Regions from separate parts of the Clostridioides sp. LIBA-7602 genome, predicted to be linked through region 2. Evidence: a T-box and tRNA genes for the amino acid it is inferred to sense, from the RefSeq annotation. Region 2 holds a T-box; the other holds one or more tRNA genes.

Region 1 (15,356 bases), 840 kb from region 2:
CTTGTTTTCACTTTTAAATGAAAATTTTGGAGCCCAATAACTATCCATAGATATTCCAAAGTCTCTTGCTATATCTGATGAACCTCTCTCAATTAACAAATCAGAATTATCATTTGGACTAAATTTAGGGTCTAAATCTCTTATATACAGTCCCGTCTTGCTTATTTCACCTTTACTCATGGAATCATCTTCAATGTTTTTATTACTTAATATTACAAAAGAGCCTGTAACAGAATTTTTTCTTAAAAGATATATCAAATTACTAGATATATTTTTTATAATCTCCTTGTTAATTTCTTCATTCTCACCTACATCTTTGATTGAAACATTATTTTCATCTAAAACCTTTTTTACAGATGAATTAATTGCGGCTTCCGTTTCACTTGTCTTTGACCATCTTTGCAACATCTCATTTTGTATATAATTTTTGCGATTAATTACTCTTTCATTTAAAATATCAAATGAATTGTCATTTAACTTCTTAATAGTTCCTCCCCATAAAATTGTGGCACAAAATAAACTTGTTTGAATTAGCATAACAATAATTAGGGGAAATATCATCTTTTTCATTATTGAATTATTTTTTCTTAGATTGTTTTCCATACTTAATTCCACCTATACCTTTGTGCATGTTGACACACTAACCGCCAATTCATCTACTCTTTTGTAGCATTTTCAAGCTCAGTCTTAAAATCATTAAACCAAGTTTCAAAATTCTTGTCATTATTAAATTGTGCTACTGCATCCTTTTTAGAAGTTCCATTTTTTATTAATTCATTTATTTTATTTAAATCTTCTTTAGCCTTATCAAGCATCGAATATTCAAGAATTTGTCTAGCTTTAGTTCCACCATCGAATGCTTTATTAGTATATAAATTACAGCTTTTAATTTGTGCAATAGATGAAACTATTGATTCTTCAACTTTATTTAATACATTTAAATCGTCTTTCTTCATAACTTCTTTTATAACATCTAAATCATTTGTTTTTTTCTTTACTGGCAAGTATCCAGAAGCAATAGAAAATTTTATATTAGGTTCTTTATCTGTAAACCATTTTAAAAATTCTACTGATGCATATTCTTCTTCTTTAGTGGATTTTGTTACAGCCATTCCTGCACCTTGTTGTACAGCATACTTTTCTTTTCCTTTAAAACGAGGAGCTTCAAAAACAGATGTTTCAATCTTATAACTCTCGTTGTCATTTGACACTACTCTATCTGGGAAGTATGCTGCTCCTGAACTAGAACCCACAAGAGCTAATATATCTCCTGTTTTTGCATCATCAGAACGAAATTTACCATAAGATGCAAAATATCCATTTATATATGGTACATAAAAATTATCCCATAATTTTCTCATAACTTTTTCATCAATATTTAATGTAACTTTTCCATCTTTAACAGAAAAAAGTTCTACTCCTAATTGCTTACTTCCTATAATAATATAATTTGCTAAAGCATCTCTTCCAAAAAACGCTTTACCATCATTAGGCTCTTTTGTTAAACTATCTGTCCATTCATAATATTTTTTTGATATTTCTGTTAATCCCTCTATTGTTTGTATATCATTGATATTTGAATTTGTAGCTTTGGCAAATTTATCCCAATCAGTCTTATTTATCATCAAAATCTCAGTAGATTTTGCAATTGGAAAAAGTTTAAACTCCTCATTAGAATTTATTCTGCCCTCTTCTACATATTCATCTATATACTCATTTAGTTCATCTTTGCTTATATACTTGTCCATATCCACTAGTAATCCTAATTTATCCATTTCATAAGCAGTATCTGAATATGCCGCAAATATATTTGGTACATCTTCAGAACCAACCTTTTTATTTGCAGAATCTAAAACCTTTTCTGATAAATCAACAACATTACCTTGACTAAACGCTTCAACAATAATTCCTTTTTCAGCACCTACAGTGTCATTGAATTCCTTAACAAGCTTGTCAAAAGCTATTTTTTGCTGTCCATTATAATAATGCCAAATTTCTATTGATGTTGGATTCTCTGGGTCCAGCTTATAATTATCTTCCTTTTTCAAACTACACCCTGTAAGTAATAAAACAATCATTGATGTGATAATTAATTTTGCAAACTTACACCTATTCATAAAATCTACTCCTTCAAATTTATAAAATTATAATAGCATTAAAACTACAACTTCACTATTTATATTAATTATAGAACGTTTATTGATATATTTAAACAGGATTAACAACATATTTAAAAGCAATTAAGAAGCATATAATTACAAATACTGAAAATAGGGCTTTTGCATAATTTTTATTTCTAAATGCTCCAAACGATACCAAACCTTGTTGAATAGCCACTGTAATCACTAAAAGCGTCATTATTACATTAAGTTGAACTAACTTAAACAAATAAAGTAAAGAAAATATTACTAAAAGAATACATAATACAATACTAGATTTATTAATAATATCATCAACCTTATCTACATTTTTAGATTTTTTGTTAGTTTCCTTTAGCTTCTCTTTATTTAAAGTATCAACTTTTTTATTATACCTTTCTCTTGTTTTATCTTTATACTTCGTGTTTTTATTCTTATTACTCATTTGTTTCCTCACCCTCTATAAAAATTTTAAAATTGAGTTTTTTATCGTTTAAACATTATATATTTAAGATACCATATATTCTTCCAAAAAGGTAACTTACTGTTCATCTATTTTTAATTTTTACATAAAAAAACTATCTCTTTTTAGAAATAATTCTGCCTTGAGATAGTTTGTTTAACTATTTATTTTCACCAACATTTTCTACATTATCATATTTACTATCAACTAAGACTATATCAACTCGTCTATTTTTTGACATACCATCTTGAGATGAATTTTCTGCTATTGGTCTAAATTCGCCATATCCTACAGCAGATAATTTATCTGGTGCTATACCTGCATTGTCAATAAGAAGTTGAACAACATTGGTTGCTCTCATAACTGATAAATCCCAATTTGACTTAAACTCAGAATTTTTTATAAACATGTTGTCTGTATGACCTTCTACCCTTATGTAACTATTCATTTCATTTAACATCTTACCTATTTGAATAATTTTATCTCTAGAATTATTCTTTACAACTGCTTTTCCAGTATCAAATAGTATGGTATCTTTAAGACTTATTACTAATCCTCTATCCTGAGCTTTTAATGATACTGAATTCGCCATACCATTTTCATTTAAATACTTCTGAATTTCCTCACCAACTTTTTTGAACTCAGCATTTTGTAAACTATCTAAATTATTACTTCCTGGTTCAACTACTGGCTCCATTTGGCTCTTACCACCTTCAATAACCCCAGAAGAATCACCAAATGCAGAATTTAGAGATTCAGATAATTGTTTATATTTCTCTGCATCAACATTACTCATAGAATACATTATGACAAAGAAAATCATAAGTAGTGTTATGAGGTCTGAATAAGTTAAAAGCCATCGCTCATTGTTTTCTTCTTTTTCATCTTCATCATGTAACATAAATATTCCATCCTTTTATATTATTCAGCTCTACTATCTGTTCCTTCAAGTTCGATTAATTCTTTTGAATTTAAAAATATTTTTAATTTTTCTGTCATTAAATTAGAATTATCCCCCTCAAGTATAGATAATATTGCTTCTATCACCAAAAGTCTTTCATTTATTTCTTGTTGGTTTATAGCTTTAAGTTTTGATGCTACTGGTATCCATATTAAATTGGCAGAACCAACACCATATAATGTAGCTAAAAATGCAACGGATATTTGAGGACCCAGTGCATCTGGATTACTCGAAAGATTACCTAAAATATGTACTAATCCCATAACGGTACCTATTATCCCCAGTGTAGGTGCAAATCCCCCTGCTGAATCAAATATTGATATACCCTCTTTATGTCGTTTTGATGTTATCTGTATCTGTGATTCCAAGATATTTCTTATAGTAGCTGCATCAACTCCATCTACCATAAGTTCAAGCCCTTTTTTAATAAAAGGGTCTAAATCATTATTGTCATTTATTTCCTTATCAATGCTTAGAAGCCCCTCTTTTCTAGCTTTTATTGCAATTTCTTTAAAATAGATTATATTTTCTATGTTGTTAGGTTTTTTATTTTTAAAAGCTAACAACATTATCTTTATAGATTTTTTAAACACGGGAAATGGCGTTGAAGCTCCAACAGCTCCTATAGTCCCACCAAAGACAACAAGTGCTGATGAAAACACAAATAGTGCTCCAATATGTCCTCCATCAATAACGAAAGCAACCACTAAAGATGCTATTCCCACTATGAAAAAAATTAAAGTTGTCATCTATTCCCTCCTTTCTTTAGTTCTGCTTAGTAAATTACTTTTATTAAAGACACTACAAAAAGACTACCTTTAACAAGAATAGCCTTTAATAATTGGCGGAGAAGGAGGGATTCGAACCCTCGCACCGGTTACCCAGCCTAATCCCTTAGCAGGGGATCCTCTTGAGCCACTTGAGTACTTCTCCAGATTGTCTTTACTAGTAAATTATATAATAAAATTATATTTTAGTCAATTATTTTATAAAATTTAAGTTATTTTGAATTATTAAATATCTATTTTTACTTTTTTGCTTAAATGTAAGTTTCAAATATGGTAAAATTATCTTGCATAATACTTATAATATTATTTGATAAATATACATACATTAACAAATATACATAAATCCTGACTTAATCATAAGTTATGCTCAAAGCTAAAATAATATTAATCCAAGGAGGATATTCTATGTTACCACAGGAAAGATACGAGAAAATTTTAAGTATTCTCGAATCAGATAATATAATTAAAATAAATGACATAGTTCAAATGTTTGACATATCAATAGAGACAGCACGAAGAGATTTAGCCCATATGGAGAGTATTGGACTTTTAAAAAGAGTCTATGGTGGTGCTATACCAGTTATAGCAAGTAGTGTAGAACTCAACTATGTTAAAAGAAAAAAAATAAACTCAAATGATAAAAAACAAATTGCAATCAAATGCAGTGAGTTTATAAATACAAATGATACTATTTTTATGGATACTGGAACTACTGTTCTTGAAGTTTCAAAAAATTTAAAAGACAAAAAAAATTTAACTGTAATAACCAACTCAATTTTAGTGGCAAATGAACTTATGAATACTAATATAAAAGTATATGTACTTGGTGGTTATCTTAGAGAAACTGAAGGTTCTTTTTCTGGCCCACTCACACTATCAGCTATTGAACAATTTAATGTTGATAAGGCTATTTTAGGTGCTGGAGGTATCACTCTTGAAAATGGTATTTCTGACTATCATTTGGAAGAAGCACTTGTTCGAAAAAAAATGATTGAAAGGTCTAGAAAATCTATAGTGGTTGTTGAACCTCCTAAGTTTGGTATAAATTCATTTGCATCAGTGGCTCCTATAGAACATATAGATACTATTATTACATCCTCTAATATAGACCATGATATAATAATAGAATTTTCTCAGAGAGGAATACCTTTAGTCATAGCAGATAATTAGTTCATATGATTGGTTTTTAATTCCTTGGCATAATAAATTAAACTTAAGGAGCCAAATAATTATTTATTTAGCTCCATTTATATCTAAATAATACTTTATATTTTTTATTATGTTACTATTTTGAGATTAGTTTAATACTCTCAATTACTTCAATGTTTTATGCTACTTTATTATTTTGAACTATTTAATTATATTCTTAGTCATTTGATTTTTTAATTTAAAGTAACTTAAATTCTGTTTAAGTACTACTCATTTCATACAACATCTTTCTTAACTCTAACACTTTGTTCTTCTTCTAAAGTTAAGTCTTTTGTCATGACCATAGCAAGTGCAATTGCCAATACTCCACCAACCAACTTTCCAATTACAACAGGCGTAATCATCTCTGGCACTACTCCTGCTGTAAATCCTAAATGGTCTCCTAGAGCTGCTGTAGCACAAACCAACCATGCAGTATTTACTACTTTTCCCTTTGGTCTCATATCCTTCATCATTTTATATACTGGAATACTATTAGCTAAAGTAAATACTAACCCTGCTGCACTGGTCGCATCCATACCTAATTTACCTCCCACCATTGTAAGTGGTTTATTAAGAACTTTAACTAGCAAATGCAATATTGGAAAAGTACCTAATAATACTATTGCAATACTTCCAATTACTTGAATTCCTTCTCTTATTGGTGTCATTCCTTTTATAAGCACTATTCCTGTTATTTCTTGAAATGCAGCGGCTCCCAATCCTATTGTTATTAATATGGATATAAATTTCCCAAAAATTAATGACCCATTTATCATAAGTGTAGAATTCAATTTTAATCCTACTGCTAATATTACTGCCAATATTATCACTGGTATCATATTTATAATTACCATTGATAAGTTAAATCCTGCTATTAAGCCTCCTACAATACCTCCAAAAGGTATAGTTATCAATCCTATCAGTAAGCCTTTTGCAAAAAATGGTCTATCTTCATATTCTATAAGCCCTAATCCTACTGGTATTGAAAATACCAATGTACACCCAAGCATGGACGACACAACTAATCCTGCAAGCATTCCTGCCTCTTTATTATGTGCAAGTTCCATGGCTAATGGATACCCTCCCATATCATTGGCTAAAATAGTAGCAAACATAGATGGGTCTGCTCCACAAAGGTTGAAGATTGGTATTATCACAGGTCCTAACACATCTGAAATGACTGGAGCTAAACAAACTATACCAACCATTCCTAATGCTAATGGCCCCATTGAATTAAATCCTTCTTCAAACTGCTCTCCAAGCCCAAACTTATTCCCAATTATCCTATCTAATGCTCCTAAAAGCACACCCACAGCCATTATGTATAATATAATTTTATCAAAGGGCATATTTATTTCCTCCTGTATATGTAAAATTCTCTATTGTACTTTAATTAGCACACATTTTTTTGGTATCGTTTTCCCAATTCATAGCTCTTTTTACTGCTTGATTCCATCCAATTAGTATCTCTTCTCTTTTTTGATTAGTCATATTTGGGATATATTTTTTACTTACTGTAAATTCACTTCTAATTTCATCAATACTATTCCAAACACCACAAGAAAGACCTGCCATATACCCTACCCCAAGCACTGTTGTTTCAGGATTTTCTGCAATTTCAATTGGTATATCTAATATGTCAGCTTGAAACTGCATTGTAAAGTTATTTTTAGTAATTCCACCATCCACTCTCAACATTTTTATATCTTTACCTGAAGCTAAATTCATAGAATCAACAACATCTTTAACTTGAAGTGCAACAGATTCAAGAGTTGCCCTTACTATATGCTCTTTTTTAGTACTTCCGGTTATCCCAACCATTGTACCTCTAGCATATTGGTCCCAATAAGGTGCTGCTATCCCTGCAAATGCTGGTACAAAATACACACCACCAGTACTTGATATGGAGTTTGCCATATCATCAGTTTCCGAATAATTTTTTATAACTCCAATTCCATCTCTAAGCCATTGTATTGCAGCACCTGCTATATACACACCTCCATCATAAGCATAAGTAACTTTATCTCCTATCTTCCAAGCAACAGTTGTCAATATACCATTACCTGCTATATTTAGCTCCTCACCTATGTTCATATATAAGAAACAACCTGTACCATAAGTATTTTTGACCATCCCTGGTTCAAAACATCCATTACCAAACAAGGCTGCTGGTTGGTCAACCATTGAGGCAGTGATTTTTATAGAAACACCACAAAATGCCTCTTTATCTGTAGTTCCAAAATCACCACTAGTAGGCATTATATCTGCTAAAATACTTCTAGGTATTCCTATAATATCAAGTAACTCTCTATCCCAATCCATATCTCTTATATTAAAAAGCATCGTTCTTGCTGCTGTGGATACATCTGTTAAAAAGGATTTTCCTCCTGTCATTTTCCAAATTAACCAACTATCTAATGTTCCTGCAAGCACTTCTCCATTTTTTATTTTTTCCTTTACACCTTTTACATTATCTATTACCCATTTAATTTTTGTACCTGAGAAATACGGGTCTATAATTAATCCAGTCTTATCTATTATTTTATTTTCTAGACCTGGCACCCTCTTTAAATTTTCCACATAATCGTAAGTTCTCCTGCACTGCCATACAATAGCATTGTAAAGTGGCATCCCTGTATTTTTATCCCATAGCATTACTGTTTCACCTTGATTATCTATACCAATTCCTTTTATATCACTTTCATTAATTCCACTTTCAAAAGCTTGTTGTAATACATTATTACTTACAGTTTTTGTATTATTCCAAATTTCTATAGGGTCATGTTCGACGTATCCAGATTGCGGATATATTTGAGTATGTTCCATATAATCACTAAAAACAAACTCTGATTTTTCATTTATTAATACTGCTCTTGTTCCTGTTGTTCCTTGGTCAATTGCTAATACATATTTCACTTTAAACGTCCCCCTTTATTTTCAGAATTAATTAATTCTTCTTTATTTTTTGAATATAAAATCTATTCAAGTTATTTATATTTTATATCATTCTGTGGATTTATACAATATTTATTACGATATTTTTTGTATTTTTTAATTTAAATGATTTTAAAAGTATTTTAATTAAAATATTATTGCAATATTTACTATTTTATTCTATAATCTAGTTAAAATAACACATAATATCATAATATTTACACATAAACAGTCATCACAAATTTTAAATTAAACTTTAAGGAGGATTTACAATGAAAAAAACATATCTATTTAGTCCTGGACCAGTAATGGTTACAGATAGGGTTAGAAACGCACTTCTTCACTATGATATATGCCATAGAGGAGATGAGTTTATGGATTTATTCAAGGATACTCAACAGAAAATCAATAAACTATATAATGCAACTTCTGATTATTACTCATTAGTTGTATCTGGTTCTGGAACATCTGTAAATGAATGTGTACTGTCTTCTATATTCGATAAAGAAGATGCTGCTTTATTAGTTAGTAATGGTGTTTTTGGAGAAAGGCTAGAAGAAATATTATCTGCTTATAACGTAAAAACATACAAGCCCAATTTTGAATGGGCAGAATATCCAGACTTAGACATTTTAGAAAAATATATAATTGAAAATCCTGATATAAAAGTAATTGCTATGGTATTTCATGAAACTAGCTCAGGAATGATAAATCCAATACCTGAACTAGGAAAACTTGCTAAAAAGTATAATAAAATATTCTTTGTAGATGCAATAAGTGCCTCTGCTGGAGAATATATTGATGTGGATGAGTTTGATATAGATATAATAACTGGTGTTGGTGGTAAAGCTCTTGGTGCATTCCCAGGCTCTGCATATCTTTGTGCTAAAGAAAACATTTTACAAAATATTAAAGAAAATCAATGTAAAAATGTGTACCTTAGTCTTTATAAACACTACAAACTTGCAAAATCGTCCTCTCAAACACCAAATACACCTAATGTCACTTTAATATTTGCTCTTAATGAAGCTTTAACTGAGTTTTTAGAAGATGACAATAAAATAGAAAGATATAGAGAATGTTCTGCTATTTTAAGAAATGGAATGGAAGAACTAGGTCTAACATTTTTACTTCCAGATAAGTATATGTCTAATACGGTTACCTCTGTGTTTTTGCCTAAAGAAATAGATATAAATGAGTTTATATCGGATTTAGAAAGGGAAAATGGTTATGTAGTATATCCTGGAAAGGGCAAATTCTTAGATGCTAATATCTTCCAAGTTGCAAACATGGGAGAAATATATCCAGAAGATTGTTACAAATTTTTAGATGTCTTAAAATCAAAACTAGAAATTAAAAAAGCTATGTAAATATTTATAAAATTGACTTATATTACTGTTTAGAATTATTGCAAAATCCTGTTTTATCATAATAGAAAAATTTATTTCAGCATGGAGTAAACATTTAATACCCTTTCTTTCTAATACTCTTTAATCTTTATTGATTAAATTCTGTAGAATATTAGTATAAATTAAATAGACTGACTTTTTAAAATATTCATTTAATAAATTAGATTTTATATTTTCTATAAGGGTGAACTCTAAATATATAAAGTTCACCCTCATATTAAATTTTATATTGATGCAATTTTTTATATTTAATTATTTTATATTTTTAATACAATCGTGTTTACATTTAATTATCTTACATTTTAATACAATCATTTTTAGATTTAGTTATCTTATGTTTTTAATACAATTGTTTTAGATTTAGTCATCCTATATTTTTGATACAACTTTTTACATTTAATTATTTTATATTTTAATACAATCGTGTTTACATTTAGTATTATTTTTCAAGCTCATCAAAGTAATTATATACAACAACTTCGCCTGTTTCTTTATCTGTTGTCTTTATAATCCCTTTAGCTCCATTTACTTCTTCTTTTGTAAATTCATCATCTAACACAACTTTAAATTTATCTTCATTCCCATATCCTTGTTGGAATTCTTCTCTTAAAATTGCATTTTTTTCTTCTTTTGGCTTCAATTCAAATTCAATTCCAGATTTCATCTCATCGAAATAATTTAAGATTACAACTTCATTATTCACCTTATTAGTTGTCTTTATAATCCCCTTTGCTCCATTCACTTCTTCTTTTGTAAATTCATCATCTAATGTTATATTGAATTTGTCTTCGTTTCCATACTCCTCTTGAAAATCTCTTTTTATCTCATTGTATTTAGTTTCAAATTCCTTGCTCTCATTTAATTCCATAGCTGATACATTTGTCAATGATACTCCTATCATCATAATTGTTAATGCTGAGACTACACCAGTTTTAAATTTTTTTACTTTCATATCTTACCTCCTAAATTAAATATTCTCAATGCAATTATATAAATAAAATCCTAAGTTTTACAGTTTCATTCTTGTAACTAAAATTACTGTTATGTAACCAAACTTTTCATTTCAACTATTCCTTAAAAATCGCTTTTTTGAGGAATAGTTGAATTTAAATAATAATATTTTTATACTTATTAATAGCTTTAAAATCAAACTAAGCAAATAATTTTTTGATAAAATAAAAGTTTTTAGATACTTCAATCCTACTTATTTACTTAAAGTCTTATAATAATCAAATTAAAAATCTCTCCCTATTCTAGCAATAATCTATTTATTTTTACTATACAAAGTATCTCAAAATATCAAGAGTATTTTTCTTAATATTAAAAAAATATATACCCCATATTCGTATATATATTTAAATATTAAAAAAAAGTTTTAAATAAAGTTATATTTTTTACAACAGTTTTGTAATTAAAAACATATTGAAGATAAAATTAAATGTACTATATACTATAAATATGTCGACACAATAAATTTAAAAAGGAGAGATATAAGTGAAAAAAAAATTATCAATAGTAATATTATCCATTGCTTTAGTGTTATCAAGTATACTTACTATCTTTGCATATTCAGCTGTTAAAAATAATAAATTAATATACTCTAATATGATAGATAAAAAAATTCAAAATGATGTAAAAAAAGTTTTAGAAAAAAATAAGGTTGATAAAAAAGATGTAGATGCATTTATTAAAGCAATTAATAGTTATAACAAACAGCAAGTTAAAATACTGCAAAATAATATAAGTTTATCTAAATCTGGATATTCTTCAACTAATGCAAAACAAGTTCCATATGACATAGAAAAATTACAAGATAATTGGATGAAAAAATTTCCTGATTATATGGATGTAAATTGTAGAATAACAGCCTTTAGACTTTTTAAAGATTTTATAAATTCAAACAAGAAATTTACTGGAGATTCCATTGATTTAAGTATAGATTTAGATACTATATCAAACAATAAAGATGCTAAATTTAGCCCCAAAGATGTAGAGAAATTTATCAACTTTTTTTCTGCAATACCGGCTAAAGATACAAATGATATAAATAAAAATGCAGAACAAATAAAAAAGGAATGGAAAAAGAGAAAGATATCTTTTAAAGATAATAAAAATATGTCCATTATAAGTGGTTTTCTTCGTTATCCAGAAACTAAAAATGTATTTATAGGTCATACAGGTATATGTATTAAGACTGACAAGGATATTTTATTTATAGAAAAGTATGGAGTTACATCGCCTTATCAAATTACCAAATTTAAAAGTAAAAAAGATGTGAAAAATTATATGTTTAATAGATTGAAAATGACAGAAGGTGGAGGAGAATTACTTGACCCGATAATAATGGAAAATGATAAACTTATGAAGTAATCACTTTAAGCACAAAATAAGCTTTCTAAGTTTTAAATTAATACAAGAGCATACAAATAAAATATATTAGTTTTAAATTCTATTATTGTTTTAAATTAGCCAAATTTACAAAAGACTGTAGATAAATTTATTTTATACAAACTTATCTACAGTCTTTTATGTGAACATATCTAAAAAATATTATAGTTATTTATTTCCTCTGCACAATGAGAATCTGAGCCTAAAACTAGTGGAATGTCATATTTTTTTACTAACTTTAATAAGTATCCATCTATATATGGTTCTTTACAATACTCTTTTCTATTACCAGATACATTGTAGTCAAGTTCATAACCTTTTTCTTTAACTAACTTTATTAACTCTTCAAGAATTTTATTTCCTTTATAATCATATGGAAATGCCTGATTGAACTTTCTAACTAAATTTAAATGACCTATTCTTCTTGGCTTATGTATTCCTAAGTCTGAATTTACAGCTTTTATCAAGGTTTCATAATACTTATTATAAACAGCTTCAATACTACCTAGCTTATCAATTAAATTTTGAAACTCTTCCACACTGTAATCTACACAATAATAAGTATCGTCAATCTTAATTATATGTACTGACAAAAGAGAATCTTCTAATTCATCTCCATATTTATCTAAGTTTTGCTTTATTCCCTCTTCATAACCTTCTATAAAGTCTACTTCTGACCCCACATTTATCTTAATTTTACCCTTATATTTTTCCTTCAGTCTCTTAACATCATTGAGATACTTTGGTAAGTCTTCAATACTCATACAACTATCATTTTCAGGAGCAGGGTCTTTAAATCCATCTGCATATGGAAAATGCTCTGTAAATGTCATTTCTGTTATGCCAACATCAATTGCTCTTTGTATGTATTTTTCAAAATCATCCTTACTTCCATGAGGACAATAAGGTGAATGTATATGACCGTCTTTCATAAATAGTTCATCCCCTTCTTTAAATAAAAAATTTAATATAAACATAAAAATTCTTTAAACTCTAAAATAAAATCTTTTAACCATACTAAACTTTATTATATCTAATATTAAAGTAATTTTAAACAGTCTTAATGCTATCTTAACATTAGTACTATCTTTTAATAGTAATACTCCAATATGTCAATACTAAGTATCACATAACCCAATTTTATAATAAAATTTACTCATTAAAGTATATTACATACCTCCTAGAAATTTCAATAATTAAATATCAAAAACATAAAAATCGCTTATATCAAACATATAAGCGATTAATTATATTACATATGTTTTTTAGCCTCTAATAACATCTTATTAGCCTCTTCCATACACTCTATAGCTTTTTCGATACTCTTTGCTGTCTCTTCTTTTCCAATAGCTCTAGCTTTTTCAACCCACTCTCTAAATCCTTCTTCATGAGTTTCATTGTGATTTATCCAGTGTACTAAAAGTATTTTTAAAGTTTTTTCATCTTTAGACTCTGATGATTCCTCATGGCTATGTTCGTGGTCATGGTCATGAGCATGGTCATGCGGATGTTCATGACACATATCTCCATGAGTATGTTCGTGGCAGTGGTCATGGTCATGATTACCATGATGATATCTTACAATCTCTCTATCAAAAATCATTAGTTATTCCCCCTGTTATTTTATATTAAATTCTTTTTTTATAAGATTTACAGAATCTTTTACAAGTAGTGCTAATGGTTTACCTTCTAATCCAACTAATTCTATATTTTCTGGCATAATAGGTAACAGTATCTTTAGTGCCTCACTGTCTGAAATAGCTTCACTTATATTACAAGTAACTTCTCCCATCATAGAATTAGGTATTATTACAGAAATAGGTGCAACTACTATATTTGCTTTTTTAGCTGACACTACTATAGCATTTTCCCCTGTAGCCCCTTTATTAGCATGAGCCTTCATCATAGAACTAGTTGCTATAGAATTAGTCCCTAGTGCATAAATTTCTACATATGTAGGTAATTCTTCTCTCAAAGAAGAAACTATCTGGGCTCCAATACCTCCACCCATTCCATCTATCACTGCTATTATCATATGAAATTCCCCTATTAATTAATTTTCTTGTATTATTATCTTATGGTCCATCAATCTTATTTCTTTAATTATCCCATCTATTATCTTTTGCTCTCCTAGTAAATCAGTTAAATAAATCTTTCCATCACAAGGGTCTATATTAACCACATTTTCCATAACCTTTTCTAACTCATTATTACTTTTACAAATGAAAGCTGATGATTCACACATATAAATCTCCTCCTAATATGATTTTTATTAAAAATCAAAAAAAGATTCCCTTAGGTATTTCAATACACCAAAGAAATCTTCATGATTTCAATTTTCGTATATTATTATACCTTAAGTATAGCACTTTAATTTACATAAAGTCAATTAAAGTTAACGCTTTTTATTGTACTCTTCATTCTTATATTTTTCATATAATTCTTTAGCTAATTGCTTCTCATAATCAGTCAAATCGCCTTCTACAAACTCAACATTAAATTGGTCAGCTAATCCTTTTACTATATTTTCTTGCAGAATATCTATGTCTATTTTTTTGCCAAGTTCATTTTCTATTCCACTAGCCTTCTTAGCTGTAAATTTCATAGCCCTTTCCTTAAATTCTGGTGTTTTAGTTTTTATTAATTCAAATAATTTTTCTACATCGAAATTCAATATTATTGAACCATGTTGCAATAAAACTCCATCTTTTCTGCTTTGAGCACTCCCAATAACCTTCTTATTATTAATAGTAACTTCATATGATGCATGTGCATTAAAACATGCAGCTGATAGATTTTCCCTACTTATTCTTTCACCTCTATTTAAATTATCTGTTTCTACTCCACTTAAATTTAATCCTTTAACTAGACCTTCACTTATATATCTATAAGATAGATTAATACTCTTGTCAATCAAAGGATTCTCTTCTCCTATAATTATACTATAAGTTAGCTCATTATCATGTAATACAGCTCTTCCCCCTGTAATTCTTCGAGTATAATCTATATTCATGCATCTACATTTATCCAAATCTATCTCATCTTCCAATTTCTGAAAATATCCTATACTTAAACAAGCTGGCT
Region 2 (15,356 bases):
TACAGCAGATAAACTAAAGGAACATTTGCATAACTTGATAGAAAAAAATATGCTAGATGTAAAAATTAATCTTAAAGATTTAGATTATATAGATTCAACAGGTTTAGGAGCTATGATAGGTGTATTGAAAAAATTAAAGATAAACGAAAAAGAGATATACATAGTAAATCCTAAGAGTAATGTCAGAAAGATTTTTACTATAACAGGTCTAGATAAAATATTTAAAGTGGAGGGATAGACTTTGGCTTGTGAGACTATAAAGATGGAAATTACTACAAATCCAGATTATGTTAGTATAATAAGATTAACAGCGTCTGGAATTGCTAATAAGATGGGATTTCCAATAGATGATATAGAAGATATAAAGGTAGCAGTATCAGAAGCATGTACAAATGCAATAAAGCATAGTAAAGATGATGTGTTCAATATAGTATTTAATATTTTAGATAATGCAATTAATATAGAAATTCAGGATAATGGAAAAGGATATGATGTTAGCTCAATAAGTACACCAGATTTAGAGAATCCAAAAGAGAGTGGTCTTGGACTATTTATAATTAGAACTTTAATGGATGATGTAGATATTGAATCAGAACATAACCAGGGAACAAAAATAAAAATGACTAAATATTTAGGAGTTGATATTTAATGAAAAATGTAGCTAATGCTACACATTACCTAAATATGGATACAAAAGAGCTATTTAATTTATATAATAAAAATAAAAATGTAGATATTAGGAATATTCTTATTGAAAGGCATCTGTATTTAGCAAGATTGTTAGCTAAGAAGTATATAAATAAAGGTGTTGATTTTGAAGATATATATCAAGTTGCTTCATTAGCGTTAATTTATGCTATTGATAGATATGATGTTGAAAAAGGATTTGAATTCTCCAGTTTTGCAACACCAACTATAGTAGGAGAAATAAAAAAATATTTTAGAGATAAAGTTTGGACACTTAGAGTACCAAGAAGAATACAGGAACTAAGCAAAAAGATAAGTGATGCAAAAATTAAACTAGAACAAGAAAATAAAAAGCATCCAAAAGTAAAAGATATAGCTGATTACATTGGAGTCAGTGAAGAAGATGTTCTAGAGGCTATGGAAGCTTCTTATGGATATCAACCTATGTCTTTAGATTCATCAAGTAATGATGATTCAGAAGATAAAGACATAACTCTTATTGATAAGATAGGAAAAGAAGAAGGTAACTTTGGAAGTATAGAGTATGAAGATTTTATTAATAAGTTTATTAAAACTTTGAATGAATTAGAAGTAAAAATATTTAAAGACAGATTTTTCTTTGATAAAACACAATCTAGTATAGCTAAGGAGTTAGAGATATCTCAGATGACTGTTTCTCGACTAGAAAAAAAGGTAGTAGAAAAGCTAAAAAAAGAATATGAAAAAAATTTATAAAAAAATATAAAAAAAGTATTGACCTACTGTTTTAAAGATGGTATAGTATTACTTGTCCTTGAAAAAAGGAAAAAGAAATAAACACGAACATTGAAAATTAAACAGTAGGTTAATTTATATTAAGAAACAAACCATAAAGCCAGATATTTTGATAACAATAGTATCTGAGCCTGATAAACTTTTATTTGAGAGTTTGATCCTGGCTCAGGATGAACGCTGGCGGCGTGCCTAACACATGCAAGTTGAGCGATTTACTTCGGTAAAGAGCGGCGGACGGGTGAGTAACGCGTGGGTAACCTACCCTGTACACACGGATAACATACCGAAAGGTATGCTAATACGGGATAATATATTTGAGAGGCATCTCTTAAATATCAAAGGTGAGCCAGTACAGGATGGACCCGCGTCTGATTAGCTAGTTGGTAAGGTAACGGCTTACCAAGGCGACGATCAGTAGCCGACCTGAGAGGGTGATCGGCCACATTGGAACTGAGACACGGTCCAAACTCCTACGGGAGGCAGCAGTGGGGAATATTGCACAATGGGCGAAAGCCTGATGCAGCAACGCCGCGTGAGTGATGAAGGCCTTCGGGTCGTAAAACTCTGTCCTCAAGGAAGATAATGACGGTACTTGAGGAGGAAGCCCCGGCTAACTACGTGCCAGCAGCCGCGGTAATACGTAGGGGGCTAGCGTTATCCGGATTTACTGGGCGTAAAGGGTGCGTAGGCGGTCTTTCAAGTCAGGAGTGAAAGGCTACGGCTCAACCGTAGTAAGCTCTTGAAACTGGGAGACTTGAGTGCAGGAGAGGAGAGTGGAATTCCTAGTGTAGCGGTGAAATGCGTAGATATTAGGAGGAACACCAGTTGCGAAGGCGGCTCTCTGGACTGTAACTGACGCTGAGGCACGAAAGCGTGGGGAGCAAACAGGATTAGATACCCTGGTAGTCCACGCTGTAAACGATGAGTACTAGGTGTCGGGGGTTACCCCCCTCGGTGCCGCAGCTAACGCATTAAGTACTCCGCCTGGGAAGTACGCTCGCAAGAGTGAAACTCAAAGGAATTGACGGGGACCCGCACAAGTAGCGGAGCATGTGGTTTAATTCGAAGCAACGCGAAGAACCTTACCTAAGCTTGACATCCCAATGACATCTCCTTAATCGGAGACTTCCCTTCGGGGACATTGGTGACAGGTGGTGCATGGTTGTCGTCAGCTCGTGTCGTGAGATGTTGGGTTAAGTCCCGCAACGAGCGCAACCCTTGTCTTTAGTTGCCATCATTAAGTTGGGCACTCTAGAGAGACTGCCAGGGATAACCTGGAGGAAGGTGGGGATGACGTCAAATCATCATGCCCCTTATGCTTAGGGCTACACACGTGCTACAATGGGTAGTACAGAGGGTTGCCAAGCCGTAAGGTGGAGCTAATCCCTTAAAGCTACTCTCAGTTCGGATTGTAGGCTGAAACTCGCCTACATGAAGCTGGAGTTACTAGTAATCGCAGATCAGAATGCTGCGGTGAATGCGTTCCCGGGTCTTGTACACACCGCCCGTCACACCACGGGAGTTGGAGACGCCCGAAGCCGATTATCTAACCTTTTGGAAGAAGTCGTCGAAGGTGGAATCAATAACTGGGGTGAAGTCGTAACAAGGTAGCCGTATCGGAAGGTGCGGCTGGATCACCTCCTTTCTAAGGAGAATTACCTACTGTTTAATTTTGAGGGTTCGTTTTTACGAATACTCAAAATTAGCACTTTAAGCAACAGAATAAACTGAACGAATGTGAAGTTTGTTTGTTGGCGATGTGCGTTAGCACTTTGAAAACTGCATATATATTTAGTGATATGACATCTAATTTGTAATATATAAAGCTGATAACTTTTAAAAATTATCAAGTTGATAGACTTTAATCTATCAAACCTTTTTAACTGGTCAAGTTATTAAGGGTGCAGGGCGGATGCCTTGGCACTAGGAGCCGATGAAGGACGTGATAAGCTGCGATAAGCTTCGGGGAGTTGCACGTAAACTTTGATCCGAAGATTTCCGAATGAGGAAACTCACTTAGAGTAATGTCTAAGTATCATTAAGTGAATACATAGCTTAATGAGGGGAACTCAGGGAACTGAAACATCTAAGTACCTGAAGGAAGAGAAAGAAATTCGATTCCGTAAGTAGCGGCGAGCGAACGCGGAATAGCCCAAACCAATAAAGTTTTCTTTATTGGGGTTGCGGACATATCATAACGAAGAGGTATCGTAATTGAAGAGGTTTGGAAAGACCCACCACAGAAGGTAATAGTCCTGTATGTTAAACGAGAAGACTTCAGATATGATCCAGAGTACCACGGGACACGTGAAACCCTGTGGGAAGCAGGAGGGACCACCCTCCAAGGCTAAATACTACCTAGTGACCGATAGCGTATAGTACCGTGAGGGAAAGGTGAAAAGAACCCCGGGAGGGGAGTGAAATAGAACCTGAAACCCTGCACTTACAAGCTGTGGAAGCACATTTCTTGTGTGACCGCGTACTTTTTGTAGAACGGGCCAACGAGTTACGTTAAGTAGCAAGGTTAAGCACTTAAGGTGTGGAGCCGTAGCGAAAGCGAGTTTTAACTGAGCGTTCAGTTACTTGACGTAGACCCGAAACCGGGCGACCTACCCATGAGCAGGATGAAGCGAAAGTAAAATTTCGTGGAGGTCCGAACCCACGAGCGTTGAAAAGCTCGGGGATGACTTGTGGGTAGCGGTGAAATTCCAATCGAGCCCGGAGATAGCTGGTTCTCCCCGAAATAGCTTTAGGGCTAGCCTCAAGGTGAGAGATACGGAGGTAGAGCACTGAATGTCCTAGGGGGTATTGCACCTACCGAAGACTATCAAACTCCGAATGCCGTCATCTTATACTTGGGAGTCAGACTGTGGGTGATAAGATTCATAGTCGAAAGGGCAACAGCCCAGATCGTCAGCTAAGGTCCCTAAATGTAAGTTAAGTGGTAAAGGATGTGGGATTGCACAGACAACCAGGATGTTGGCTTAGAAGCAGCCACTCATTCAAAGAGTGCGTAATAGCTCACTGGTCGAGTGATCCTGCGCCGAAGATTTCCGGGGCTAAAACTTACTACCGAAGCTACGGCATCATTATGATGGGTAGGGGAGCTTCCCATACGGGTTGAAGCATGACCGTAAGGACATGTGGACAGTATGGGAGTGAGAATGTTGGCATGAGTAGCGAGATGTGGGTGAGAATCCCACAGGCCGTAAACCCAAGGTTTCCAGGGGAAGGTTCGTCCGCCCTGGGTTAGTCGGGACCTAAGCTGAGGCCGAAAGGCGTAGGTGATGGACAACAGGTTGATATTCCTGTACTACCGATAACCGTTTGAGAGATGGGATGACACAGTAGGATAAGCTAAGCACACTGTTGGTTATGTGTGCCCAAGCATTGAGGCAGTCAGAGTAGGTAAATCCGCTTTGATAATGCTGGGATGTGATGGGGAGCGAAATTTAGTAGCGAAGTAGCTGATTTCACACTGTCAAGAAAAGTCTCTATCGAGGTTAAAGGTACCCGTACCGCAAACCGACACAGGTGGGTGAGGAGAGTATCCTAAGGCCCGCGAGAGAACTGTTGTTAAGGAACTCGGCAAAATGACCCCGTAACTTAGGGATAAGGGGTGCCACCATCCGGTGGCCGCAGAGAATAGGCCCAAGCGACTGTTTACCAAAAACATAGGTTTCTGCTAAGTCGCAAGACGATGTATAGGAGCTGACGCCTGCCCGGTGCTGGAAGGTTAAGGGGATCTGTTAGAGCAATCGAAGCAGTGAACTTAAGCCCCAGTAAACGGCGGCCGTAACTATAACGGTCCTAAGGTAGCGAAATTCCTTGTCGGGTAAGTTCCGACCCGCACGAAAGGCGTAACGATTTGGGCACTGTCTCAACAACAGACTCGGTGAAATTGTAATTCCGGTGAAGATGCCGGATACCTGCGACAGGACGGAAAGACCCCATGGAGCTTTACTGTAGCTTGACATTGGGTCTTGGTACTACATGTACAGGATAGGTGGGAGGCTTTGAAACCAGGACGCCAGTTTTGGCGGAGCCATCCTTGGGATACCACCCTTGTAGTACTGGGACTCTAACCATAGGCCATGAATCTGGTCTTGGGACACTGTCAGGTGGGCAGTTTGACTGGGGCGGTCGCCTCCCAAAAGGTAACGGAGGCGCTCAAAGGTTCTCTCAGTACGGTCGGAAATCGTACGTAGAGTGTAAAGGCAAAAGAGAGCTTGATTGCAAGACATACAGGTCGAGCAAGGATGAAAATCGGACTTAGTGATCCGGTGGTTCTGCGTGGAAGGGCCATCGCTCAACGGATAAAAGCTACCCTGGGGATAACAGGCTTATCTCCCCCAAGAGTCCACATCGACGGGGAGGTTTGGCACCTCGATGTCGGCTCATCACATCCTGGGGCTGTAGTAGGTCCCAAGGGTTGGGCTGTTCGCCCATTAAAGTGGTACGCGAGCTGGGTTCAGAACGTCGTGAGACAGTTCGGTCCCTATCCGTCGCAGGCGTAGGAAATTTGAGAAGACCTGTCCTTAGTACGAGAGGACCGGGATGGACGTACCTCTGGTGTACCAGTTGTTCTGCCAAGGGCATGGCTGGGTAGCTATGTACGGAATGGATAAGCGCTGAAAGCATCTAAGCGCGAAGCCAACTTCAAGATAAGATTTCCCACCGCAAGGGTAAGACCCCAGAAAGACTATCTGGTTGATAGGTCGAAGGTGTAAGTGCAGCAATGTATTTAGCTTATCGATACTAATAGGTCGAGGACTTGACCAAATTATTTGATGTTCATTCAGTAAAATATATGTGTAGTTTTTAGAGTGCTAACTCTATATGTTTAAACTTGTCAAAAATTATAGATTTTTAGTAGTTTTATAAACTAAAAAATCGAATAAAAAAAGTATTGACATAATAAGACAAAGATGTTATTATAATACTTGTCTTAGAAAAAAGTTAAATGAAAATTTAGACAATAATCTGGTTATAATAGCAGAGAGGATACACCTGTTCCCATTCCGAACACAGAAGTTAAGCTCTCTAGCGCTGATGGTACTTGGTGGGAAACTGCCTGGGAGAGTAGGACATAGCCAGGTGATGTGCCGAAGTGGCGGAACTGGCAGACGCACAGGACTTAAAATCCTGCGGGACTTACCTCTCGTACCGGTTCGATTCCGGTCTTCGGCACCACAAATTATTGTGGGCCATTAGCTCAGTTGGTTAGAGCGCCCGGCTCATAACCGGTAGGTCTGGGGTTCGAGTCCCTGATGGCCCACCACAATAATTTAAAGAACTTTGAAAATTAAACAGTAGGTTAATTTATAAAACAAGAAACAAACCATAAAGCCAGATATTTTGATAACAATAGTATCTGAGCCTGATAAACTTTTATTTGAGAGTTTGATCCTGGCTCAGGATGAACGCTGGCGGCGTGCCTAACACATGCAAGTTGAGCGATTTACTTCGGTAAAGAGCGGCGGACGGGTGAGTAACGCGTGGGTAACCTACCCTGTACACACGGATAACATACCGAAAGGTATGCTAATACGGGATAATATATTTGAGAGGCATCTCTTAAATATCAAAGGTGAGCCAGTACAGGATGGACCCGCGTCTGATTAGCTAGTTGGTAAGGTAACGGCTTACCAAGGCGACGATCAGTAGCCGACCTGAGAGGGTGATCGGCCACATTGGAACTGAGACACGGTCCAAACTCCTACGGGAGGCAGCAGTGGGGAATATTGCACAATGGGCGAAAGCCTGATGCAGCAACGCCGCGTGAGTGATGAAGGTCTTCGGGTCGTAAAACTCTGTCCTCAAGGAAGATAATGACGGTACTTGAGGAGGAAGCCCCGGCTAACTACGTGCCAGCAGCCGCGGTAATACGTAGGGGGCTAGCGTTATCCGGATTTACTGGGCGTAAAGGGTGCGTAGGCGGTCTTTCAAGTCAGGAGTGAAAGGCTACGGCTCAACCGTAGTAAGCTCTTGAAACTGGGAGACTTGAGTGCAGGAGAGGAGAGTGGAATTCCTAGTGTAGCGGTGAAATGCGTAGATATTAGGAGGAACACCAGTTGCGAAGGCGGCTCTCTGGACTGTAACTGACGCTGAGGCACGAAAGCGTGGGGAGCAAACAGGATTAGATACCCTGGTAGTCCACGCTGTAAACGATGAGTACTAGGTGTCGGGGGTTACCCCCCTCGGTGCCGCAGCTAACGCATTAAGTACTCCGCCTGGGAAGTACGCTCGCAAGAGTGAAACTCAAAGGAATTGACGGGGACCCGCACAAGTAGCGGAGCATGTGGTTTAATTCGAAGCAACGCGAAGAACCTTACCTAAGCTTGACATCCCAATGACATCTCCTTAATCGGAGACTTCCCTTCGGGGACATTGGTGACAGGTGGTGCATGGTTGTCGTCAGCTCGTGTCGTGAGATGTTGGGTTAAGTCCCGCAACGAGCGCAACCCTTGTCTTTAGTTGCCATCATTAAGTTGGGCACTCTAGAGAGACTGCCAGGGATAACCTGGAGGAAGGTGGGGATGACGTCAAATCATCATGCCCCTTATGCTTAGGGCTACACACGTGCTACAATGGGTAGTACAGAGGGTTGCCAAACCGTAAGGTGGAGCTAATCCCTTAAAGCTACTCTCAGTTCGGATTGTAGGCTGAAACTCGCCTACATGAAGCTGGAGTTACTAGTAATCGCAGATCAGAATGCTGCGGTGAATGCGTTCCCGGGTCTTGTACACACCGCCCGTCACACCACGGGAGTTGGAGACGCCCGAAGCCGATTATCTAACCTTTTGGAAGAAGTCGTCGAAGGTGGAATCAATAACTGGGGTGAAGTCGTAACAAGGTAGCCGTATCGGAAGGTGCGGCTGGATCACCTCCTTTCTAAGGAGAATTGCCTACTGTTTAATTTTGAAAGTTCTTTATGAACTTCATATTTGGGGGTGTAGCTCAGTTGGGAGAGCACTTGCCTTGCAAGCAAGGGGTCAGGAGTTCGACTCTCCTCATCTCCACCATTTAAGAGCATATTACTTGAATCTTTGATTTATCTAGTAGACTCTTACATTGCACTTTAAGCAATAGAATAAACTGAACGAATGTGAAGTTTGTTTGTTGGCGACGTGCGTTAGCACTTTAAGCAACGGGACTTATCCGTTGGCGCTGTGCGTTAGCACTTTGAAAACTGCATATATATTTAGTGATATGACATCTAATTTGTAATATATAAAGCTGATAACTTTTAAAAATTATCAAGTTGATAGACTTTAATCTATCAAACCTTTTTAACTGGTCAAGTTATTAAGGGTGCAGGGCGGATGCCTTGGCACTAGGAGCCGATGAAGGACGTGATAAGCTGCGATAAGCTTCGGGGAGTTGCACGTAAACTTTGATCCGAAGATTTCCGAATGAGGAAACTCACTTAGAGTAATGTCTAAGTATCATTAAGTGAATACATAGCTTAATGAGGGGAACTCAGGGAACTGAAACATCTAAGTACCTGAAGGAAGAGAAAGAAATTCGATTCCGTAAGTAGCGGCGAGCGAACGCGGAATAGCCCAAACCAATAAAGTTTTCTTTATTGGGGTTGCGGACATATCATAACGAAGAGGTATCGTAATTGAAGAGGTTTGGAAAGACCCACCACAGAAGGTAATAGTCCTGTATGTTAAACGAGAAGACTTCAGATATGATCCAGAGTACCACGGGACACGTGAAACCCTGTGGGAAGCAGGAGGGACCACCCTCCAAGGCTAAATACTACCTAGTGACCGATAGCGTATAGTACCGTGAGGGAAAGGTGAAAAGAACCCCGGGAGGGGAGTGAAATAGAACCTGAAACCCTGCACTTACAAGCTGTGGAAGCACATTTCTTGTGTGACCGCGTACTTTTTGTAGAACGGGCCAACGAGTTACGTTAAGTAGCAAGGTTAAGCACTTAAGGTGTGGAGCCGTAGCGAAAGCGAGTTTTAACTGAGCGTTCAGTTACTTGACGTAGACCCGAAACCGGGCGACCTACCCATGAGCAGGATGAAGCGAAAGTAAAATTTCGTGGAGGTCCGAACCCACGAGCGTTGAAAAGCTCGGGGATGACTTGTGGGTAGCGGTGAAATTCCAATCGAGCCCGGAGATAGCTGGTTCTCCCCGAAATAGCTTTAGGGCTAGCCTCAAGGTGAGAGATACGGAGGTAGAGCACTGAATGTCCTAGGGGGTATTGCACCTACCGAAGACTATCAAACTCCGAATGCCGTCATCTTATACTTGGGAGTCAGACTGTGGGTGATAAGATTCATAGTCGAAAGGGCAACAGCCCAGATCGTCAGCTAAGGTCCCTAAATGTAAGTTAAGTGGTAAAGGATGTGGGATTGCACAGACAACCAGGATGTTGGCTTAGAAGCAGCCACTCATTCAAAGAGTGCGTAATAGCTCACTGGTCGAGTGATCCTGCGCCGAAGATTTCCGGGGCTAAAACTTACTACCGAAGCTACGGCATCATTATGATGGGTAGGGGAGCTTCCCATACGGGTTGAAGCATGACCGTAAGGACATGTGGACAGTATGGGAGTGAGAATGTTGGCATGAGTAGCGAGATGTGGGTGAGAATCCCACAGGCCGTAAACCCAAGGTTTCCAGGGGAAGGTTCGTCCGCCCTGGGTTAGTCGGGACCTAAGCTGAGGCCGAAAGGCGTAGGTGATGGACAACAGGTTGATATTCCTGTACTACCGATAACCGTTTGAGAGATGGGATGACACAGTAGGATAAGCTAAGCACACTGTTGGTTATGTGTGCCCAAGCATTGAGGCAGTCAGAGTAGGTAAATCCGCTTTGATAATGCTGGGATGTGATGGGGAGCGAAATTTAGTAGCGAAGTAGCTGATTTCACACTGTCAAGAAAAGTCTCTATCGAGGTTAAAGGTACCCGTACCGCAAACCGACACAGGTGGGTGAGGAGAGTATCCTAAGGCCCGCGAGAGAACTGTTGTTAAGGAACTCGGCAAAATGACCCCGTAACTTAGGGATAAGGGGTGCCACCATCCGGTGGCCGCAGAGAATAGGCCCAAGCGACTGTTTACCAAAAACATAGGTTTCTGCTAAGTCGCAAGACGATGTATAGGAGCTGACGCCTGCCCGGTGCTGGAAGGTTAAGGGGATCTGTTAGAGCAATCGAAGCAGTGAACTTAAGCCCCAGTAAACGGCGGCCGTAACTATAACGGTCCTAAGGTAGCGAAATTCCTTGTCGGGTAAGTTCCGACCCGCACGAAAGGCGTAACGATTTGGGCACTGTCTCAACAACAGACTCGGTGAAATTGTAATTCCGGTGAAGATGCCGGATACCTGCGACAGGACGGAAAGACCCCATGGAGCTTTACTGTAGCTTGACATTGGGTCTTGGTACTACATGTACAGGATAGGTGGGAGGCTTTGAAACCAGGACGCCAGTTTTGGCGGAGCCATCCTTGGGATACCACCCTTGTAGTACTGGGACTCTAACCATAGGCCATGAATCTGGTCTTGGGACACTGTCAGGTGGGCAGTTTGACTGGGGCGGTCGCCTCCCAAAAGGTAACGGAGGCGCTCAAAGGTTCTCTCAGTACGGTCGGAAATCGTACGTAGAGTGTAAAGGCAAAAGAGAGCTTGATTGCAAGACATACAGGTCGAGCAAGGATGAAAATCGGACTTAGTGATCCGGTGGTTCTGCGTGGAAGGGCCATCGCTCAACGGATAAAAGCTACCCTGGGGATAACAGGCTTATCTCCCCCAAGAGTCCACATCGACGGGGAGGTTTGGCACCTCGATGTCGGCTCATCACATCCTGGGGCTGTAGTAGGTCCCAAGGGTTGGGCTGTTCGCCCATTAAAGTGGTACGCGAGCTGGGTTCAGAACGTCGTGAGACAGTTCGGTCCCTATCCGTCGCAGGCGTAGGAAATTTGAGAAGACCTGTCCTTAGTACGAGAGGACCGGGATGGACGTACCTCTGGTGTACCAGTTGTTCTGCCAAGGGCATGGCTGGGTAGCTATGTACGGAATGGATAAGCGCTGAAAGCATCTAAGCGCGAAGCCAACTTCAAGATAAGATTTCCCACCGCAAGGGTAAGACCCCAGAAAGACTATCTGGTTGATAGGTCGAAGGTGTAAGTGCAGCAATGTATTTAGCTTATCGATACTAATAGGTCGAGGACTTGACCAAATTATTTGATGTTCATTCAGTAAAATATATGTGTAGTTTTTAGAGTGCTAACTCTAAAGAAACTAGTATTACTAGATTCTAATAACTTAATAGATATATTAAGCATAGAGATTATGTGGTTACAATAGCAGAGAGGATACACCTGTTCCCATTCCGAACACAGAAGTTAAGCTCTCTAGCGCTGATGGTACTTGGTGGGAAACTGCCTGGGAGAGTAGGACGTAGCCACGTAATCTTTTTTATTTGCAATAAAATTTAAGATTAAATAGAATATAAAGTCAATATTGATTTATAATAAGATAAAATATAGAATTATATAGTATAGGTAAAGTTTTTGATTTAGAAAGAAGGTGTAATATGAATTCTGATGAAAGAAGAAGCAAATTAATAGATATTTTAAAAGAATCTAAGTGCCCTGTAAAAGGTGGAATGCTAGCTGAGATATTAAATGTAAGTAGACAAGTAATAGTACAAGATATAGCCCTTATAAGAGCTAGAGGATTTGAAATAATAGCTACACCTCAAGGATATATAATATATAATCAACCATATTTTACAAAACAAATAAAATGTAAGAATCACAAGAACTCTAAAGAAATTTACGATGAATTAAAGATTATTGTAGATTTAGGTGGGATTGTAAAAGATGTCATTGTAAATCATCCAACATATGGTCAGATAACTGCAGAACTTAACATTTATTCTAAGATGGATATAGATAATTTTATGAAGAAGGTTGAGACAAATGAATTTAAGCAGTTATCAGTTCTGACAGAATGTAGTCATATTCATACAGTTGAGGCGCTAAAAGAAGAGACTATAGAAGCTATAACAAAAGAATTAGAGTACAGAGGAATATTATCATAAGGAGGAGTTAAATGAATTTTTTATCATTGGCTAAGACTGCTTCAACAAATAGTAATATAACTAAGAGAACTTTAGAAAATATGCTTAATAACTTTAGTGATAATATACCAAATATTATATATGCAATAATTGTATTTGTAATAGGTATCTATATATCTAAGATAGTAAGAAAGATGGTTTCAAAGTTTCTAATCAAATATGGAATGAGTAAAGGTGTAAATAATTTCATTGTATATGGAATATATATATCTATGCTATCTATTATATCATTGATAAGTTTGGGAATTATAGGGATACAAACTACTTCAGTTGTAGCTGTATTAGGAGCTGCTGGATTTAGTATAGGTTTAGCATTTAAAGAAATATTATCAAACCTAGGCTCAGGTATGATTATTTTATTTTTTAAGCCATTTAACATAGGTGATTATATTCAAGGTTCAGGTGTAGAAGGTACAGTTTCTGATATACAGATATTTAGTACTGTTCTAAAAACTCCAGATAATAAAACCATAATTATACCAAATTTTCAATTGACAAGTAATAATATAATTAATTACACACATCAAAATAAAAGAAGAATAGATTTTTCTTATAATATTTCCTATGATAGTGATATAGATGTAGTTAAGTCTATATTGAATGAAATTTTTACAAATGAAAAAAGAATATTAGATGACCCAAAACCTATAATAGGTTTAAACTCTATAGGAAATAATACCATGCAAATAGTTGCTAGACCATGGGTTAAAACTGATGATTACTGGGATGTATACTTTGATATAATGGAAAAAGTCAAAAATAAATTTGATGAAAATAATATAAAAGTTCCATTTGTTCCTTCTTCATTGTTATTTAATAATATGAGCAATTTAAATACAATGGATAAAAGATAGAATTTTAATTAAATAAAAAAAATGAATTTAATATAAAAAATTAAAGAAAATTCTAAAAAAATTTGAATAATAGTATTGAAAGATGTTAATATATATAATATAATGATTATCAAATAAAACAATTAGTTAAAAAGCGGTGAAGGAAAATAGTAAAAAACAGATTGTATTCAGAGAATGAGTGGATGGTGAGAACTCATTACAATGGTTTTTGAATCTACTCTAGAGCTTCTAGTTAAAGCTAGACGTTTACCTACGTTATAGGTCTGAGAGGATTATACACTTTAGTATAATCAATTAGGGTGGCAACGCGGATAAAAGATTTTCGTCCCTTTTATAGGGTAAACGGAGGTCTTTTTTTATTTCTCAAATTTGTTTAAACTAAAGGTTTATAGCTATAATACTTGTAAATTAATTGGAATTATAATTTAGATTATCAAAATTATTAGGAGGAATTAATATGTTAGATATTAAAAGAATAAGAGAAAATTTAGATGATATCAAGAAAGCTATGGATAGAAGAGGTGAAAAAGAATTTGACCTTGATGCTGTAGTGGAATTAGATAATAAAAGAAGAGAAATACTTCAAGAAGTTGAAGTTATGAAAAATGAATTAAATGTAAATTCTAAAAATATACCACAATTAATAAAAGAAGGAAAAGATGTAACAGAAGAAAAAGCAAGATTAAAAGAGTTATCAGACAAGATAAAAGGTATTGATGAAAAAGTAAAAGAAGTAGAAGCAAAAATGGAATACACATTGATGAGAATACCAAATGTTCCTCATCCTGAGGTACCACAAGGCGAAACAGATGAAGATAATGTTCAAGTAAGAACTTGGGGAGAACCTATTAAATTTGATTTCGAGCATAAAGCACATTGGGATATTGGTACTGGTCTAGGTATATTAGATTTTGAAAGAGCTGGAAAAATAACTGGTTCAAGGTTTACTCTATATAGAGGTCTAGGTGCTAGACTAGAAAGATCTTTAATGAATTTCTTTTTAAATACTCATACAGCTAAACATGGATATACAGAAGTTTTACCTCCATTTATGGCTAATAGAAATAGTTTTATAGGTACAGGTCAACTTCCTAAATTTGAAGAAGATATGTTTAAGATAGAAGGACTAGAGTATTTCTTAATACCAACAGCTGAAGTACCTGTTACTAATATACATGCTAATGAAATATTAGATGTCGCAGAACTTCCAATTAAATATTGTGCATATACTCCTTGTTTTAGATCTGAAGCAGGTTCAGCAGGAAGAGATACAAGAGGTTTAGTTAGACAACATCAATTTAATAAAGTTGAGTTAGTTAAATTTGTTAAACCAGAAGATTCTTATGATGAATTAGAATCATTAACTCATGATGCTGAAACTATGCTACAAATGTTAGGTCTTCCATATAGAGTTGTAAAAATATGTACAGGAGATTTAGGATTCACAGCTGCATTTAAATATGATTTAGAAGTTTGGATGCCAAGTTACAATAGATATGTAGAAATATCTTCTTGTTCAAACTTTGAAGACTTCCAAGCTAGAAGAGCTGGAATAAGATTTAAAAGAGATAAAAAATCAAAAGCAGAATATGTTCATACTTTAAATGGTTCTGGATTAGCTATAGGAAGATGTTTAGCTGCTATATTAGAAAATTATCAGCAAGCAGATGGTTCTGTAGTAGTTCCAGAAGAATTAAGACCTTATATGGGTGTTGATGTTATAAGATAATTCTATTTAATATCATATGTAGAAAGATATTTTAATATAAAAGATATACTATGAATGAACAATAAATTAAAAAGGCTATGAAATTATTAATATAATTATTAAATTTCATAGCTTTTTTATGTCAATTTATATAACAGAATGTTTATCATAAAATACTAAATATCTTTATAAATCAACACTTATGTAAATGAATAAAGATTATTTTAGAACT

What was found. A T-box is a leader RNA that pairs with one kind of tRNA and senses whether it is charged. The one in region 2 lies ahead of serS (serine--tRNA ligase), so its partner is inferred to be a tRNA-Ser.
Region 1: it has a tRNA-Ser gene. The T-box ahead of serS (serine--tRNA ligase) is inferred to sense a tRNA for this amino acid. The anticodon was not compared.

What each region holds. Positions count from the first base shown of each region.
Region 1 is NZ_CP196991.1:845,890-861,245, reverse strand. Features, by position in the region: gene ACTG45_RS04280 (EAL domain-containing protein) at 1-603, opposite strand, end outside; gene ACTG45_RS04275 (extracellular solute-binding protein) at 657-2,117, opposite strand; gene ACTG45_RS04270 (hypothetical protein) at 2,209-2,583, opposite strand; gene ACTG45_RS04265 (flagellar motor protein MotB) at 2,762-3,502, opposite strand; gene ACTG45_RS04260 (motility protein A) at 3,523-4,311, opposite strand; tRNA gene ACTG45_RS04255 (tRNA-Ser) at 4,405-4,495, opposite strand; gene ACTG45_RS04250 (DeoR/GlpR family DNA-binding transcription regulator) at 4,756-5,520, shown strand; gene ACTG45_RS04245 (ethanolamine utilization protein EutH) at 5,775-6,890, opposite strand; gene glpK (glycerol kinase GlpK) at 6,931-8,457, opposite strand; gene ACTG45_RS04235 (pyridoxal-phosphate-dependent aminotransferase family protein) at 8,748-9,845, shown strand; gene ACTG45_RS04230 (hypothetical protein) at 10,324-10,836, opposite strand; gene ACTG45_RS04225 (DUF4300 family protein) at 11,379-12,254, shown strand; gene hisJ (histidinol-phosphatase HisJ) at 12,425-13,204, opposite strand; gene ACTG45_RS04215 (DUF8180 domain-containing protein) at 13,525-13,875, opposite strand; gene ACTG45_RS04210 (DUF3842 family protein) at 13,891-14,307, opposite strand; gene ACTG45_RS04205 (CooT family nickel-binding protein) at 14,326-14,517, opposite strand; gene ACTG45_RS04200 (lipoate--protein ligase family protein) at 14,668-15,356, opposite strand, start outside.
Region 2 is NZ_CP196991.1:9,209-24,564, forward strand. Features, by position in the region: gene ACTG45_RS00045 (STAS domain-containing protein) at 1-238, shown strand, start outside; gene ACTG45_RS00050 (ATP-binding protein) at 242-649, shown strand; gene ACTG45_RS00055 (SigB/SigF/SigG family RNA polymerase sigma factor) at 649-1,422, shown strand; rRNA gene ACTG45_RS00060 (16S ribosomal RNA) at 1,604-3,106, shown strand; rRNA gene ACTG45_RS00065 (23S ribosomal RNA) at 3,347-6,243, shown strand; rRNA gene rrf (5S ribosomal RNA) at 6,444-6,560, shown strand; tRNA gene ACTG45_RS00075 (tRNA-Leu) at 6,566-6,654, shown strand; tRNA gene ACTG45_RS00080 (tRNA-Ile) at 6,666-6,742, shown strand; rRNA gene ACTG45_RS00085 (16S ribosomal RNA) at 6,853-8,355, shown strand; tRNA gene ACTG45_RS00090 (tRNA-Ala) at 8,411-8,486, shown strand; rRNA gene ACTG45_RS00095 (23S ribosomal RNA) at 8,760-11,656, shown strand; rRNA gene rrf (5S ribosomal RNA) at 11,771-11,887, shown strand; gene ACTG45_RS00105 (transcription repressor NadR) at 12,014-12,523, shown strand; gene ACTG45_RS00110 (mechanosensitive ion channel family protein) at 12,535-13,416, shown strand; T-box leader at 13,544-13,749, shown strand; gene serS (serine--tRNA ligase) at 13,874-15,145, shown strand.